DNA from 4 places in the Bradyrhizobium sp. GW821-FHT12B03 genome. Region 1 is predicted to be linked to each of the others. Evidence: predicted binding sites of a transcription regulator. Region 1 holds the regulator's gene; each other region holds the start of a gene.
What was found. The regulator LexA, encoded in region 1, represses DNA repair genes until DNA is damaged. The targets are predictions, from matches to a motif close to TGTTCNNNNTGTGTTCNG.
Positions count from the first base shown of each region.

Region 1 (3,444 bases):
AGGCCTTCGACCATGTCGTCGCCGCGATGGGCGTGCCGGCGAACCGGATCCTATTCTTCGACGACCTCGCCGAGAACATCGAGGGAGCCCGGGCGCGCGGATTGATCGCGGTGCACGTGACCTCGCCCCGCGACGTCGGAGAAGCGCTCAAAGCGCTCGGAATCTGATCGAGATACATCGTCCTGCGGGTGGAAACCGGCGAGTTCCCCGGAACCGATTTGGCCGCGAGACGAGGAACCAAGTCACTTTGTACATTTTTATACAGAGTTCCGGGAACGGAATGCCTGCTTCCGGACTCTTGAGTCCGTTGGGACTTCTACGGACGGACGCATCATCGTGTTGGGCAAGACCTACCTCACCAAACAGGCCTCTCTCCTGCTTGAATTCGCCAGAACGACTTCGGATTCTGACCTTTCCGCCAAACTGATCAGCAAGGCCGCCGACCTGAAATCGCAGGCCGATCCGCTGCCCGACAAGGACCAAGGCCCCAAGGCTCCTGACGTCAGTCCGGACGAACCAGCGAGGAGTTGACCGGTGCTGGCCGCGGCTCTCGTCATTCTCGTGATTGCCGTGGTCACCCTCGTGCCGGTTCTTCTCGTCGTTCGGACCATGCCGCGCCGGTTCTGACACGTCACCCCTCGATACCAGGCGGAAGCTGCGGGATGAATCATCCCGCCATGCCGCTGTTTTTGCCTCTGCGCCCGCGCTCGGGTAGAAGACTCGCGGAACATTCGTCCGAACGTGTCGAGCAGGAGTTTTCCCGTGGCCTTGATGCCGGTTTCTGACGCGCTTGCCGCGGTGCTGGCGGACGCAGAGCCGTTGTCCGAAGAGATGGTCTGCCTCAACGACGCGTTCCACCGCGTGCTCGCGCGCGACATCGCGGCGCGGCGTACGCAGCCGCCGGAGGCGATGTCGGCGATGGACGGATATGCGGTGCGGGCGGCCGATGCGGCCACGGTCGGCACGCAGCTCACGGTGATCGGCGAGGTCGCGGCGGGCCGGCCGTTTGCGGGATCGGTCGGTGCCGGCCAAGCGATGCGCATCTTCACCGGCGGCGTCGTTCCCGCTGGCGCGGACGCGGTCGTGATCCAGGAGGACACGGTCGCCGAGGGCAAGCACATCACGATCAAGGAAGCCGCTATCGCCGGTCGGCACATCCGCCCTGCCGGCGTCGATTTCCGCGAAGGCGACGTGCTGCTGCGCAAGGGTATCAGGCTCACCGAGCGCGACCTCGCCCTCACCGCCGGGATGAACCACCCGCACCTGCCCGTCCGTCGCCGCCCGAAGGTTGCGATCCTCGCCACCGGCGACGAGCTGGTGATGCCGGGCTCAACGCCGGGTCCCGGCCAGATCGTCTATTCCAACGGCTATGCCCTGCACGCCCTCGCCCGCCAGGAGGGCGCAGATACCATCGACCTCGGTGTGGCCGCCGATACGCTGGCAGCCACCACGGCCGGCATCCGCCGTGCCCGCGAGAGCGGCGCCGACATCCTGATCACCACCGGCGGTGCCTCGGTAGGCGACCACGATCTGGTCCAGCAGGCGCTGAGGGACGAAGGTATCGCGATGGCGTTCTGGAAGATCGCGATGCGGCCGGGCAAGCCGATGATGCACGGGCGGTTGGGGCCGATGCGCGTGATCGGCCTGCCCGGCAATCCCGTGTCCTCCTATGTGTGCGCCTTCCTGTTCATGGTGCCTCTGATTCGCGCTCTGTCGGGCCAACAGATGATTCATCACCGTCGCGAGCGCGCCGTGCTCGGCCGCGATGTCGGAGCCAATGACCAGCGCGAAGACTATCTGCGCGCGCGCCTGGAGCGCCGCGACGACGGCACGCTCGTCGCCCTTCCCGTCAATAACCAGGATTCCTCGCTGCTTGCGAATCTCGCTGCGGCACAGGCACTTCTCGTGCGCGCGCCGTTCGCGCCGAAGGCCGAGGCCGGCTCGCCTTGCGAGGTGCTGCTGCTGCCCGTCTGAACGCTGCGGACACGTGCGTTCCGCGAACTTTGTCGCGTTCACGGTAAATTAAGCAGTTGCGGAACATGTATCGAACATATAGTGTCCGTTCATGATTTGTTTCGAGCATCTAGCGGCTTATCGCTGAATTGAACGTCTCGGAATCGAACGACATCAACCGGGGGACTTTGGTCGAGATGCTAACGCGCAAACAATACGAGCTTCTGCGGTTCATCAGTGAGCGTCTGAAGGAAAGCGGCGTGCCGCCCTCCTTCGACGAGATGAAGGACGCGCTCGACCTGCGCTCGAAATCGGGCATCCATCGCCTGATCACCGCACTGGAGGAGCGTGGCTTCATTCGGCGACTGCCCAATCGCGCCCGCGCGATTGAAGTCATCAAGCTGCCCGAGCTCCAGGCCGCCGCCGGCAGTCGTCGCGGCTTCACGCCGAGCGTCATCGAAGGCAATCTCGGCAAGGTGCGAACGAGCTCCAGCGCGCCCGTGGACGACGGCGAGCGCCCCGTCGCGGTACCTGTCATGGGCCGCATCGCGGCCGGCACGCCGATCGAAGCGTTGCAGACCCGCAGCCACACGATCAGCGTACCGCCTGACATGCTCGGCTCGGGCGAGCATTACGCGCTCGAAGTGCGCGGCGATTCGATGGTCGAAGCCGGCATCCTCGACGGCGACATGGCGCTGATCCAGCGCAACGAGACTGCCGACACCGGCGACATCGTCGTGGCGCTGATCGATGACGAGGAGGCAACGCTGAAGCGCTTCCGCCGCCGCGGCGCCTCGATTGCGCTCGAGCCCGCCAATGCGGCCTATGAGGTCCGCATCCTGCCGCCCAATCGGGTGAAGATTCAGGGCAAGCTGATCGGCCTTTACCGGAAGTACTGAACCGTCCGCGCGGCGGCAGTCGGCAACCACACCCGAGCAATTGGAGCGGACGATTGTCCGCTCCGGCTGGATAGTCTTTCTGGTTTTGCACAGATTATCCGGCCACCTCTCCAGCGCTAGATCCTCGGCGCGCCGCAACGAAGCACTCATCGCTTCGCGGGCCTGTGCGCAAACCGGGGAGACAACCATGCGCAAGATCGTCTTGAGCACAGTCACGATAGCGCTGATCGCAGCATCGGCGTCGCAAGCCTTCGCTGCTCCATCGCACCATTCCCGCAAGACGTCGCCGGCAATGACCAGCGAACAATTCCGCAATGCCCGCAACGCCGTCGCGCAGCCGTCGCAACCGGTCTGGCCGTATTCAGGCTGGTCGGCACCTGCTGGTCGCTGACGGAGAAGCACGCGAAATGCACGGGAGTGGGCTTTGTTCCCAATGCATTTGAAAAAGATATTGTGATGGCAGCCTGCGGACCCAAGCCGCAGATTTGCCTACAACCAAGCAGAGCTTGGGGGCTTCCACTCTGATAGAGGCCTGCGCCTCGGAAGAGACGCGGGTTGCTATCTCCGAATGAGGAGCACCCGATGTGTGACT
Region 1 covers NZ_JBXAQU010000018.1:32,259-35,702, reverse strand. Annotated here, with positions in the region: gene AC1RUR_RS28425 (HAD family hydrolase) at 1-167, shown strand, start outside; gene AC1RUR_RS28420 (hypothetical protein) at 337-531, shown strand; gene AC1RUR_RS28415 (molybdopterin molybdotransferase MoeA) at 763-1,974, shown strand; gene lexA (transcriptional repressor LexA) at 2,151-2,852, shown strand; gene AC1RUR_RS28405 (hypothetical protein) at 3,040-3,243, shown strand; gene AC1RUR_RS28400 (hypothetical protein) at 3,435-3,444, shown strand, end outside.

Region 2 (3,444 bases), on a different contig from region 1:
AAGGGCGTCGTCGTCACCGAGGTCGATCCGCAAGGGCCGGCGGCGCAGCGCGGTATCCAGACCGGCGACGTCATTCTCAATGTCGGGGGCAAGCCCGTCGCCAATGTCCGCGACGTCCGCTCGGAGCTGGTGCAGGCCAAATCATCCGGCAAGAACAGCGTGCTGTTGCAGGTCAGAAGCGCGGAGGCGACCCGGTTCGTCGCAGTGCCGCTCGCGTAAGTCGAAATCTTCCAGCGCAAATCCAAAAAGGCGGCCTTCGGGCCGCCTTTCTTCGTCCGGCTCCGAGATACCCACAGGCCGCCGATAACATTCTCGTTAACGGCAGCATTGATGACGGGTTCGTCCGAAAAAGCCGCGTTCGCTGGTCAGAGTTCGGAGTCGCGTAGGGCCTTGGCGGCAATGAAGACGCCCGGGCGAGTTGCAAGAGTGGAACTTCGGACGCGCGGCCGTTTTGTGGAACCGGCCGGTGGTTCGTATTTGATCGGTGCCGACATGGATCGATTGAAGTTCTCGCTGAGACGTGCGCTGCTGGTGGCGCCGCTCGTGCTGTCGGCTGGAAGCGCCCTGGGGCGCGATGACGGCCGCTACGCCGACTCGCCGCTCAAGCCCTGGTTCGACAGTCTGCGCAGCCATCTCGGCCCGTGCTGCTCGGACGCCGACGGATTTGCCGTCTCGGATCCCGATTGGGAGTCGCATGACGGGCACTATCGCGTACGCCTCGATGGGCAGTGGGTCGATGTGCCCGATGAAGCCGTCATCACCGAGCCGAACCGTGTCGGCCGCACCATGGTGTGGCCGGTGAAGACTGCGTTCGGAATTGCCATCCGCTGCTTCATGCCGGGCAGCATGATCTAACGCCGGTTGCCACTATCGCTTGGCGGATTTGCGCTTCGACGTTCTCTTCGACGTTCACTTTGACGTTTTCTTGGCGGTCTTCCTCGTCGTCGTCTTCCTGGCCGCCGTCCGCCTCGATGCCTTCTTCGGGACCTTCTTGCCTTTCTTGCGCGCCTCCGACAGGCCGATCGCGATCGCCTGCTTGCGGCTCTTCACCCGTCCGCCACGGCCGCCGGGGCCGCTTCTTGCGGTACCCTTCTTGTAGCGTCGCATCTCGCGCTCGACATCGCTGCCGGCGCTGCGCGAGTAGCGGCGCTTTGTTGCCTTGCGTGCCATCAACTCTCTCCCTCGGCTAGGCGAGAGAAACAGCACCGGTTACGCAACGTTCCAAATGTGCAGGCTGTGCCCCTTTAGAAGGAGTTCGCCAATTCGATCTCGGCTTCCAGCACCTGGATGCGGCGCGCCGCTTCGGTGAAAGACAGGTCGCGATTGTATTGCGTGGGCTGATAGGCCTCCTCGCTGAGCCGCTTCAACCTCAGGCCTTGCGCCCTCGTCATCTGCTCCGCGAGAAAAAGCCTGGCGTCGTATTTACCTTGAACCTGCATCTGGCCTCTCCATCCTGAAATCGTCACTTGACTATATGTTCTTATTTTGTTCTAACAAGCCATGGACAACAGAATTAATGAAATTCGACGTAAAATCAGTGCCTTGAGGTTGGAGATGGCCGACGTCGAGGCATCCGTGCGCGACCTCGTCGATCGCGATCGCGACTGCACAGAAAAGGCCCTCGCGCAGATGGCTCTGCGCCGGAAAGTCAATTTGCTGATCGGCGAATGGAAGGCGGCTGGCGGTGGTGACGTCCTGCCGGATGTTCGCGATCGGGTACGTCTTCGTTCCCTGAAGAAAGCCGCTGATCCCGTGCGCGCAATCGCGCGCCGCTGAGACATTTGCGAGCGTGCCATGGAGGAAGACCCGGACACGTACCGGATCTTGAGACTGCGCGCCGAGATCCTCGAACTGGGGTCTGCAATCCGGCAGTTGCAGCGCGAGGGTCTCGACGATGCTGCGGCCCAACTCCTGATCGCACGCAAGCGGGCGCAGCTCGATCATCTCGTGAAGACGAACGCGGCAGGCGGCGACCTGAACATCCCTGACATCCGGCGCAGCTAAAGCGTGCGCCGACGACGCGGCGTGAGAAGGGTTGGATCGAACATCAAATCGAACACCAAAGCGAGAAGGCCCCGCAATCGCGGGGCCTTCGATGGACGGCGGCGCGCCTACTTCGCGTTGGTCGTGCCCTTGTTGTTGGTCATGGTGCCGCCCTGGTCGGAGCCGGGGCCGGAGCCGCCCTGACCGGAGGGATCGGCGCTCTTGGATTTCGTATTCGCACCCGTCGTCTGCGAGGACGAGGAGGACGTCGAGGATTCGTGTTTCGCCTTGTGCGACTTCGCCTGCGCGGCGAACGGGGCGGCGGCGAGGCCGGTGGCCAACATCATGGCGAGGGCGAGCTTGGTCGTCTTCATGCGTGGGAACTCCCTGAGTTAAAATGACGCAGGCAGCCAACTGCCATCCGCCACAGGAGTTCCCGGCAAAGCAGCTCCCAGGTTTCACGCGCGGTTCAAGATTCCTTGTCCTCGGTGATCATGAACACGATACCTGTGAGCATCGCGCCGATCGCGAACGTCGTCACGAGCGTGACGACGAAAACGGCAGCGGCCGAATCTCCGCCATGGTTCAGCAAATTTGCGACCGTCGGGTTGGATAGAATGAGCGCGAGCCCGAAGGCGAGGCCGAGCGCCGCGCCCATCATCGCATGCGTCATGATCGTGACGATGCCGGTGGCAGAGACCAGGCTTCGCGAATTTTTACCTGGCGAATTTTTCGGCGACTTTTTCGCTCGCATGGAACCGCCTCGATCATCCGTGCAACGCACCCGGTGAGTTGCCGGTTCCATTCGCATGAACGAATTGTCACGTCGGGCTTCATCCGACGTTCATGCCGACCTTGCGACCATCGACGCGTCAACACGGGAACATTCGATATGGGTAAGGTTGTCTTTCTCTATCGCTCGCTGGCCTACCGTAACGCGGCGGCCGATATGCTGCGCAAGGCGCGCAAGCTGCCGCGCGGTGCCGAGCGAAGCGCGGCCCGCCGCTATGCGATGGCGTTGCGCGATCTCGCACAAACGGAAGCCTGGCTCGAAGGGCGCGTCGCCGTTGAACCTCGGTCGGTGCAGCGCATGAAGGTCGCCGCGTCGGGTTAACCCGACGCGCGCTGGAGCGCGAGAGACGTGGCGGCGTCGAACTTGCCCTGCGCTGCTGCCGTGGCTGCGGTCTTGCGGGTCAACGGCACATCCAGGCGGCACAACAGGCCTTCGGAGCGCCAATCGAATTGCGCCTGTCCGCCGAGCTGGGACTCGACGCTCGCAAGCAGGCTCCGCGTGCCGAAGCCGCGAGATTTCGGCGTCCTCACCAGCGGACCGCCGGATTCCTCCCAGGTCAGCGTGAGGTGGTCGTCCTCGACCCGCCAGCCGATCAAGAGCCGGCCCGACCGCGTCGAGAGCGCGCCATACTTGGCCGAGTTGGTGAAAAGCTCGTGCAGCGCCAGCGC
Region 2 covers NZ_JBXAQU010000007.1:65,350-68,793, forward strand. Annotated here, with positions in the region: gene AC1RUR_RS15605 (Do family serine endopeptidase) at 1-219, shown strand, start outside; gene AC1RUR_RS15610 (hypothetical protein) at 493-855, shown strand; gene AC1RUR_RS15615 (DUF6496 domain-containing protein) at 910-1,170, opposite strand; gene AC1RUR_RS15620 (DUF3072 domain-containing protein) at 1,245-1,439, opposite strand; gene AC1RUR_RS15625 (hypothetical protein) at 1,555-1,776, shown strand; gene AC1RUR_RS15630 (hypothetical protein) at 1,795-2,004, shown strand; gene AC1RUR_RS15635 (hypothetical protein) at 2,112-2,357, opposite strand; gene AC1RUR_RS15640 (hypothetical protein) at 2,453-2,788, opposite strand; gene AC1RUR_RS15645 (hypothetical protein) at 2,876-3,097, shown strand; gene AC1RUR_RS15650 (HWE histidine kinase domain-containing protein) at 3,094-3,444, opposite strand, start outside.
Region 2: the regulator LexA is predicted to act here: its motif matches at 1,476-1,493, upstream of AC1RUR_RS15620 (DUF3072 domain-containing protein).

Region 3 (3,444 bases), on a different contig from region 1:
GATTGGTGAGCAGGCCCGCACGCGTGGTGGCGCCGACGAGGGTGAATTTCGACAGCTCGATCTTCACCGAGCGCGCCGCCGGGCCCTCGCCGATGATGAGGTCGAGCTGAAAATCCTCCATCGCCGGATAGAGCACCTCTTCAACCGCAGGGCTCAAGCGATGGATCTCGTCGATGAAGAGCACGTCACGCTCTTCGAGATTGGTGAGAAGGGCGGCGAGGTCGCCGGCCTTGGCGATCACGGGCCCCGACGTGGCGCGAAAGCCGACGCCGAGCTCCTTGGCCACGATCTGCGCCAGCGTGGTCTTGCCGAGGCCGGGGGGCCCGACGAACAGCACATGATCCAGCGCCTCGCCACGCTTGCGCGCGGCCTCAATGAAGATCGACAGATTCTTGCGCGCCTGCTGCTGGCCGACGAAATCGGACAGCGACTGCGGGCGCAGCGCGGTGTCGCCGACATCATCACTGCGGCGCTCGGGCGAGACCATGCGGTTGGCCTTGGGATCGCTCACTCAGCGAACTCCATGAGATCGTAGGGTGGGCAAAGGCGCTCTTCGCGCCGTGCCCACCATGTCGCTGATCGCTTGATAGATGGTGGGCACGCTTCCGCCTTCGCTCTTCGAGCAATGGCGGACAAGTCGCTTTGCCCACCCTACGAGATTGGCCATTGACGTACTCACTTCGCCAATTCCTTCAACCCCAGCCGAATGAGCTGCGCCGTCTCGGCATTCTCACCGGCACTGCGTGAGGCCGACGCGATCGCGGCCGCCGCCTGCGGCTGGCCGTAGCCGAGATTGACCAGCGCCGAGATCGCATCCGCCACCGGGCGCGGCGCGCGCTGGTCGTCGACGGCGCCGGCGAGATGCACGACCGCCGGATCGACATTGGCGAAGGCCGGCGCCTTGTCCTTCAACTCGGTGACGATGCGCTCGGCGACCTTGGGGCCGACGCCGGGCGTACGCGCCACCGCGGCCTTGTCGCGGAGCGCAATGGCATTGGCGAGATCGGAAGGCGCCAGCGTGCCGAGCACGGCGAGCGCGACCTTGGCGCCGACGCCCTGCACGGTCTGGAGCAGGCGAAACCATTCGCGCTCCTGGTCGGTGCGGAAGCCGAACAGTTTTATTTGATCTTCTCGAACATAAGTCTCAATGGAGAGCACGGTCGCCTCGCCGGGCGAGGGCAGATGCTGCAACGTGCGCGCCGAGCAATGCACCTGGTAGCCGACGCCGCCGACGTCGAGGACGACGTAATCCTCGCCGTAGGAATCGATCAGGCCCTTCAGCTTGCCGATCATATCGAGACCTCGGGCGCGGCAGACACTCCTGTTTCGTCATGGCCGGGCTTGTCCCGGCCATCCACGTGTTCGATACCAGCAAGAAAGAACGTGGATGCCCGGGACAAGCCCGGGCATGACGGCGGTGATACGCGACGATCAATCATATTCCCACCACCTTCAGCCTGAGCGCGGTGCTCTGGCGATGATGGGCGTGGGTGATGGCGATGGCGAGCGCGTCGGCAGCGTCCGCGGACGGCGGCTCGGCCTTCGGCAGCAATATCTTCAGCATCATCGCGATCTGCTGCTTGTCGGCGTGGCCGGCGCCGACCACCGTCTTCTTGACCTGGTTCGGCGCGTATTCGGCGACACTGATGCCGAACATCGCGGGCGCCAGCATGGCGACGCCGCGGGCCTGGCCGAGCTTGAGCGTCGCGACGCCGTCCTTGTTGACGAAGGTCTGCTCGACGGCGGCTTCCATCGGCTTGTGATCGGACAGGATGGCCGCGAGCCCTTCATGGATCGCGAGCAGGCGGCCGGACAGCGGCAGATCGTCCGGCGGTTCCACCGAACCGCAGGCGACGTAGATCAGGCGGTTGCCCTCGGCTTCGATCACGCCCCAGCCGGTACGGCGCAGGCCGGGATCAATGCCGATGATACGAACGGGGCCACGAATCGGAAGCGCAGTCATGGGCCAGTGATAGCGGCTGGCTGCCTGGAGCGAAACAGAAACAGAACGGAAGTAACAGGGGAAAGGCCGTCTCGGGCGCGACGCAGCGCAAAGCGGTGCGGCGCTGAACCGGGCCCATTTTGCCAGCGATGCCTGGAGAACGATGGGTTCCGGCTCTGCGCAGCAGCGTTTCACGCGGCAGCGCGTCCGGGACACGAGAACGGCGTCAGCCGCCCATCTTCGCCATCAGCGCATCCGACACCTCGAAATTGGCGTAGACCTGCTGGACGTCGTCGTGCTCGTTGAGCAGGTCCATCAGCTTGAGCAGCTTCTCGCCGGTCTCGTCGTCGACCGACACGGTGTTCTGCGGCTTCCAGATCAGCGCGGCCTTGCGCGGCTCGCCGAACTTGGCTTCCAGCGCCTTGGCGACGTCGCGATAGCTTTCGGTCGAGGCGTAGATCTCGTGACCGCCTTCGCCGGAGATCACGTCGTCGGCGCCGGCCTCGATCGCGGCATCCAGCACCGCGTCGTCGGAGGCGACGCTGCGGTCATATTCGATGATGCCGGTGCGGTCGAACATGAAGGAGACCGAGCCGGTTTCGCCGAGATTGCCGCCCGACTTGGTGAAGAAGGAACGGATGTCGGAGGCGGCGCGGTTGCGGTTGTCGGTCAGCGCCTCGACGATGACGGCGACGCCGCCCGGGCCATAGCCCTCGTAGCGGATCTCGTCATAGTTCTCGCCGTCGCTGCCGAGCGCCTTCTTGATGGCGCGCTCGATATTGTCCTTCGGCATGTTTTCCTGGCGCGCGGCGATCACGGCGGCGCGCAGGCGCGGGTTCATGGCGGGGTCGGGCGTGCCCAGCTTGGCGGCGACGGTGATTTCCCGCGCCAGCTTGCCGAACAGCTTCGACTTCTGGGCATCCTGCCGCCCCTTGCGGTGCATGATGTTCTTGAATTGGGAATGTCCGGCCATGCGTGGTCTCGTAAAGGAATCGTCCGACAGGGTGAGCGTGGGAAGCGCGGCCTTATAGGCCGCCAACCCACCGGAATCAAAGGGCTCCTGCTGCTCCAAGGTAGCACTGTAACGTTAGCCACCGTAATGGCCCGTGCCTAGATCTCGGGCATTGTTAACCCTGATTTCATTCCGGCCTGCGAAAATAGCGTCCGACCGTTCCCCGACAAGAGAGAGCTGATGGCGTTCGGACTATTTCGGAAGCGTCTGCCGGACATGGCTGCGCCTGCGACCGCCCCGGCGGCTCCGCAGCCCGCGGCCAATTCCGAGCCCGCGCCGACCGCCGAAAACGATTCGGCCAAGGAAATCCTGGAATTGCTGGAACTCGAGCTGGGCGCGATGATTCGCCAGCTCGAGCGCGCCGCCAATTCAGTGGCCGGCGGCGCCGAGGCGACCGCCACGACACTTGCGGCCATTCGCGACCGCACCGACGCCCTGACCGGCCGCACCAACGCCGCGCAGTCGACCGCATCCACCTTTGCCCATGCCG
Region 3 covers NZ_JBXAQU010000006.1:159,203-162,646, forward strand. Annotated here, with positions in the region: gene ruvB (Holliday junction branch migration DNA helicase RuvB) at 1-487, opposite strand, end outside; gene ruvA (Holliday junction branch migration protein RuvA) at 676-1,293, opposite strand; gene ruvC (crossover junction endodeoxyribonuclease RuvC) at 1,436-1,963, opposite strand; gene AC1RUR_RS14195 (YebC/PmpR family DNA-binding transcriptional regulator) at 2,169-2,915, opposite strand; gene AC1RUR_RS14200 (methyl-accepting chemotaxis protein) at 3,135-3,444, shown strand, end outside.
Region 3: the regulator LexA is predicted to act here: its motif matches at 1,994-2,011, upstream of ruvC (crossover junction endodeoxyribonuclease RuvC).

Region 4 (3,444 bases), on a different contig from region 1:
GGCCGCCCGAGCTCCGTGAGCTTCAAATAGCTGTTCTTGCCAAAGCTGATCGCCCACAGGGACGCCCAGGCGCCCCACCTATTCCTCACCTCGATCTCGACCGTTTCGCCAGGGGCGGTGCGAACGATGAGCGGTTGGCTCCTGCCCCAATCAATGCTTGCCTGGATCGTGCAGGTGCCAGCCGGAACCGTGATCTCCAACGCATCGTTCCGCGCGATCTTCCCGACATTCGTACCGTTGACCCAGAGCTCGTAGGATCTCAGCCAATCGGCGTATTGGGAAGGACGAACAAATCGGATGTTGCAGGCATTCGCATCGGTCATGGTTCTATCTCGGACAAAGTGATGTCTTGAGCAAGATGCCGCGGCGTATCGGTCACGCCATCTGGCGCACATCCTCCGCGAGTGCGCGGTAGGACAGCGCTTCGGCGAGATGCAGGCGGCCGATCTTGTCCGCGTTGTCGAGGTCGGCGAGCGTGCGTGCCACCCGCAGCACGCGGTGATAGCCGCGCGCCGACAGCCGCATGGACTCGGCGGCGTCGCGCAGCAGCTTCTGGCCTTGCGCGTCGGGCTTTGCGATCTCTTCCAGCACCGAAGCCGGCGCCTCGGCATTGGTGCGCACCTGCGGCAGGCCGATCTCCGCGTAGCGCGCCAGCTGGATGTCGCGCGCCGCGGCCACGCGCGCGGCGACCTCGGCTGAACCCTCCGCCGGCGGCGGCAGGATCAGATCGGCCGCGGTCACCGCGGGGACCTCGATGCGCAGATCGATGCGATCCATCAGCGGCCCCGAGATGCGCGCCTGGTAGTCGCCGGTGCAGCGATCGATGCGGCCGCGCTTGCAGGCATAGCCGGGCTCGAAGGCGTTGCCGCAGCGGCAGGGATTCATCGCCGCGACCAGCATGAAGCGGGCAGGGTAGGTGACGCGATGATTGGCGCGGGACACCGAGACCTCGCCGTTCTCCAGCGGCTGGCGCAGCGAATCCAGCACGCGCGGATCGAACTCCGGCAGCTCGTCGAGGAACAGCACGCCCTGATGCGCCAGCGAGATCTCGCCGGGTTTTGCGCGCATGCCGCCGCCGGTGAGCGCGGCCATGCTGGCGGAATGATGCGGCGAGCGGAATGGCCGCCGCGCCGTCAGCGCACCACCTTGGATCTCGCCGGCGACCGAGGCGATCATCGAGACCTCCAGCAGCTCGCCCGGCGACAGCGGCGGCAGAATCGAGGGCAGGCGCGCCGCCAGCATCGATTTGCCGGCGCCGGGTGCGCCGATCATCAAGAGGTGATGGCCGCCGGCGGCCGCGATCTCCAGCGCCCGCTTGGCGCTCTCCTGGCCCTTGATGTCGCGCAGGTCGAGCGTGGAGGCGGCGACCTCGTGCACTTTCGGCGAGGGCCGCGACAGCACCTGGGTGCCCTTGAAATGGTTGGCGATCTGGATCAGCGAACTTGCCGCGATGATCTGAATGTCCGGGCTCGCCCACGCCGCTTCGGAGCCGCAGGACGCCGGACAGATCAAGCCTTCCTCGCGTACATTGGCGCCGATCGCGGCGGGAAGAACGCCGGCCACCGGCGCGATCGAGCCGTCGAGCCCGAGCTCGCCGAGCACCGTGAAACCGGTCAGCGCATCCGGCGGGATCGCGCCGATTGCCGCCATCAGCCCGAGTGCGATCGGCAGGTCGTAATGGCTGCCCTCCTTGGGCAGATCGGCCGGCGCCAGATTGACGATGATCCGCCGCGCCGGCAGCGCCAGGCCCGAAGCGATCAGCGCCGCGCGCACCCGCTCGCGCGCCTCCGACACGGCCTTGTCAGGCAGGCCGACGATGGCAAAGGCCGGCAGGCCCGGCGCAACCTGCACCTGCACGTCGACCGCGCGGGCCTCGATCCCCTCAAAGGCGACGGTAGAAACCCGCTGAACCATGCCCGAACCAGCCTGCCTTTCCTGCACAATCGAGGGTAGCAGAGCCGGCTAATCTCCGCAAGAACAATACGGGAACATATTTGGCGCCGTGCAAGTCCTAACCAGCCGTAAACGCGGTGCGGACACTACGCCTCGAATGCGAGCGGCTGTCCTCAGCACATTCCAACGAATGTTCGCTACTTCTAGAGCTGCGGGATGGGCCGTGATCTAACGGGTGAACAATTCAAATGCTTGCAAATCGCCGCAGAAGCGAACGTCGGGTGTGCACGCGGCTCGCCAAGATTCATTTTGGCGCGGGGTCGCTGCCGCGGGACTGCACGATCACCGATATCTCGGACGGGGGCGTGAAAGTGGTGGCGGAATTTCTCGAAGTGCCGCCGCAATTCACCATCATCTTCGCGCCGGACTATTCCCGCCAGTGTCGCCTGCGCTGGCGCATCGGCTGCGAATTCGGTGCCGAATTCACCGATTGAACGAACATGATCCGGAAAAGTGTGAAGCGGTTTTCCGATAAGATCATGTTCAAACAATAGATCCTGAGCATCCGCGTCCTTAACGGGACTTTAGCGTTAATCGGCAAGCATCTCTGATCAGTCGCCGAGTGATCAGAGTATGTCCAAGCGTTCGTCCGTTGCCTCTTCCCCGGCGAGATATCTGTTTTCCGCGTTTCTGGTCCTTGCCCTCGGCGGCTGTCAGACCATTGGCGTCGAGGACGTCACCGGTGCGCTCGGCGGCAAGTCGGACACGGCTGCAAAGGCCGATCCCAAGACGGACATGGACGCCCTGCGCGAGCGCTACCGCGCCAAGCCCAGCGATCCCAGCATTGCGCTCGACTACGGCAAGGCGCTGCGCGAGACCGGCCAGCGCGCCCAGGCGGTCGCGGTGCTCGAGCAGGCCGTGCTCGCCCATCCCAGCAACAGGGCGCTGCTCGCCGGTTACGGCCGCGCGCTCGCTGACAACGGCAATTTCCAGCAGGCGTTCGACGTTCTGGGCCGCGCGCATTCGCCTCAGGATCCCGACTGGCGGATCCTGTCGGCGCAGGGGGCGGCGCTCGATCAGCTCGGCCGCAACGAGGAAGCGCAGCAATATTACGCGAGCGCGCTAAAGATCGTGCCAGACGAGCCGCAGGTTCTGTCCAATCTCGGCCTGTCCTACATGCTCCAGAACAATCTGCCGCGGGCCGAACAGGTGCTCGGCCGCGCCCATCAGCGCAATCAGAACGATGTGCGGATCCGTGCCAATCTCGCGCTCGTGCTGGGATTGCAAGGCCGCGAGGCCGAGGCTGAAATCCTCGTGAAGGCCGATTTGCCGCCGGACCAGGCCGCGGCCAAGGTCGCGGCGCTGCGGCAATTGCTGGCGAAGAAGCAGCAGCGGGCCGAGAAGTAACCCGCCGCGTCTCGTCCCGAGGCGTCTTGTCCCAGGACTTGTCTTAGGACGTCTTGTCTTAGGACGTCCTCTTCTAGGACGTCTTGCCTCCGAACGCGTTGCCTCAGGACGCCTTGCGATGCGGGGCGGAGGCGCGACCGGACC
Region 4 covers NZ_JBXAQU010000019.1:152,258-155,701, forward strand. Annotated here, with positions in the region: gene AC1RUR_RS29860 (hypothetical protein) at 1-323, opposite strand, end outside; gene AC1RUR_RS29865 (YifB family Mg chelatase-like AAA ATPase) at 376-1,914, opposite strand; gene AC1RUR_RS29870 (PilZ domain-containing protein) at 2,142-2,387, shown strand; gene AC1RUR_RS29875 (tetratricopeptide repeat protein) at 2,527-3,300, shown strand; gene AC1RUR_RS29880 (CpaE/TadZ family protein) at 3,404-3,444, opposite strand, start outside.
Region 4: the regulator LexA is predicted to act here: its motif matches at 1,974-1,991, upstream of AC1RUR_RS29865 (YifB family Mg chelatase-like AAA ATPase).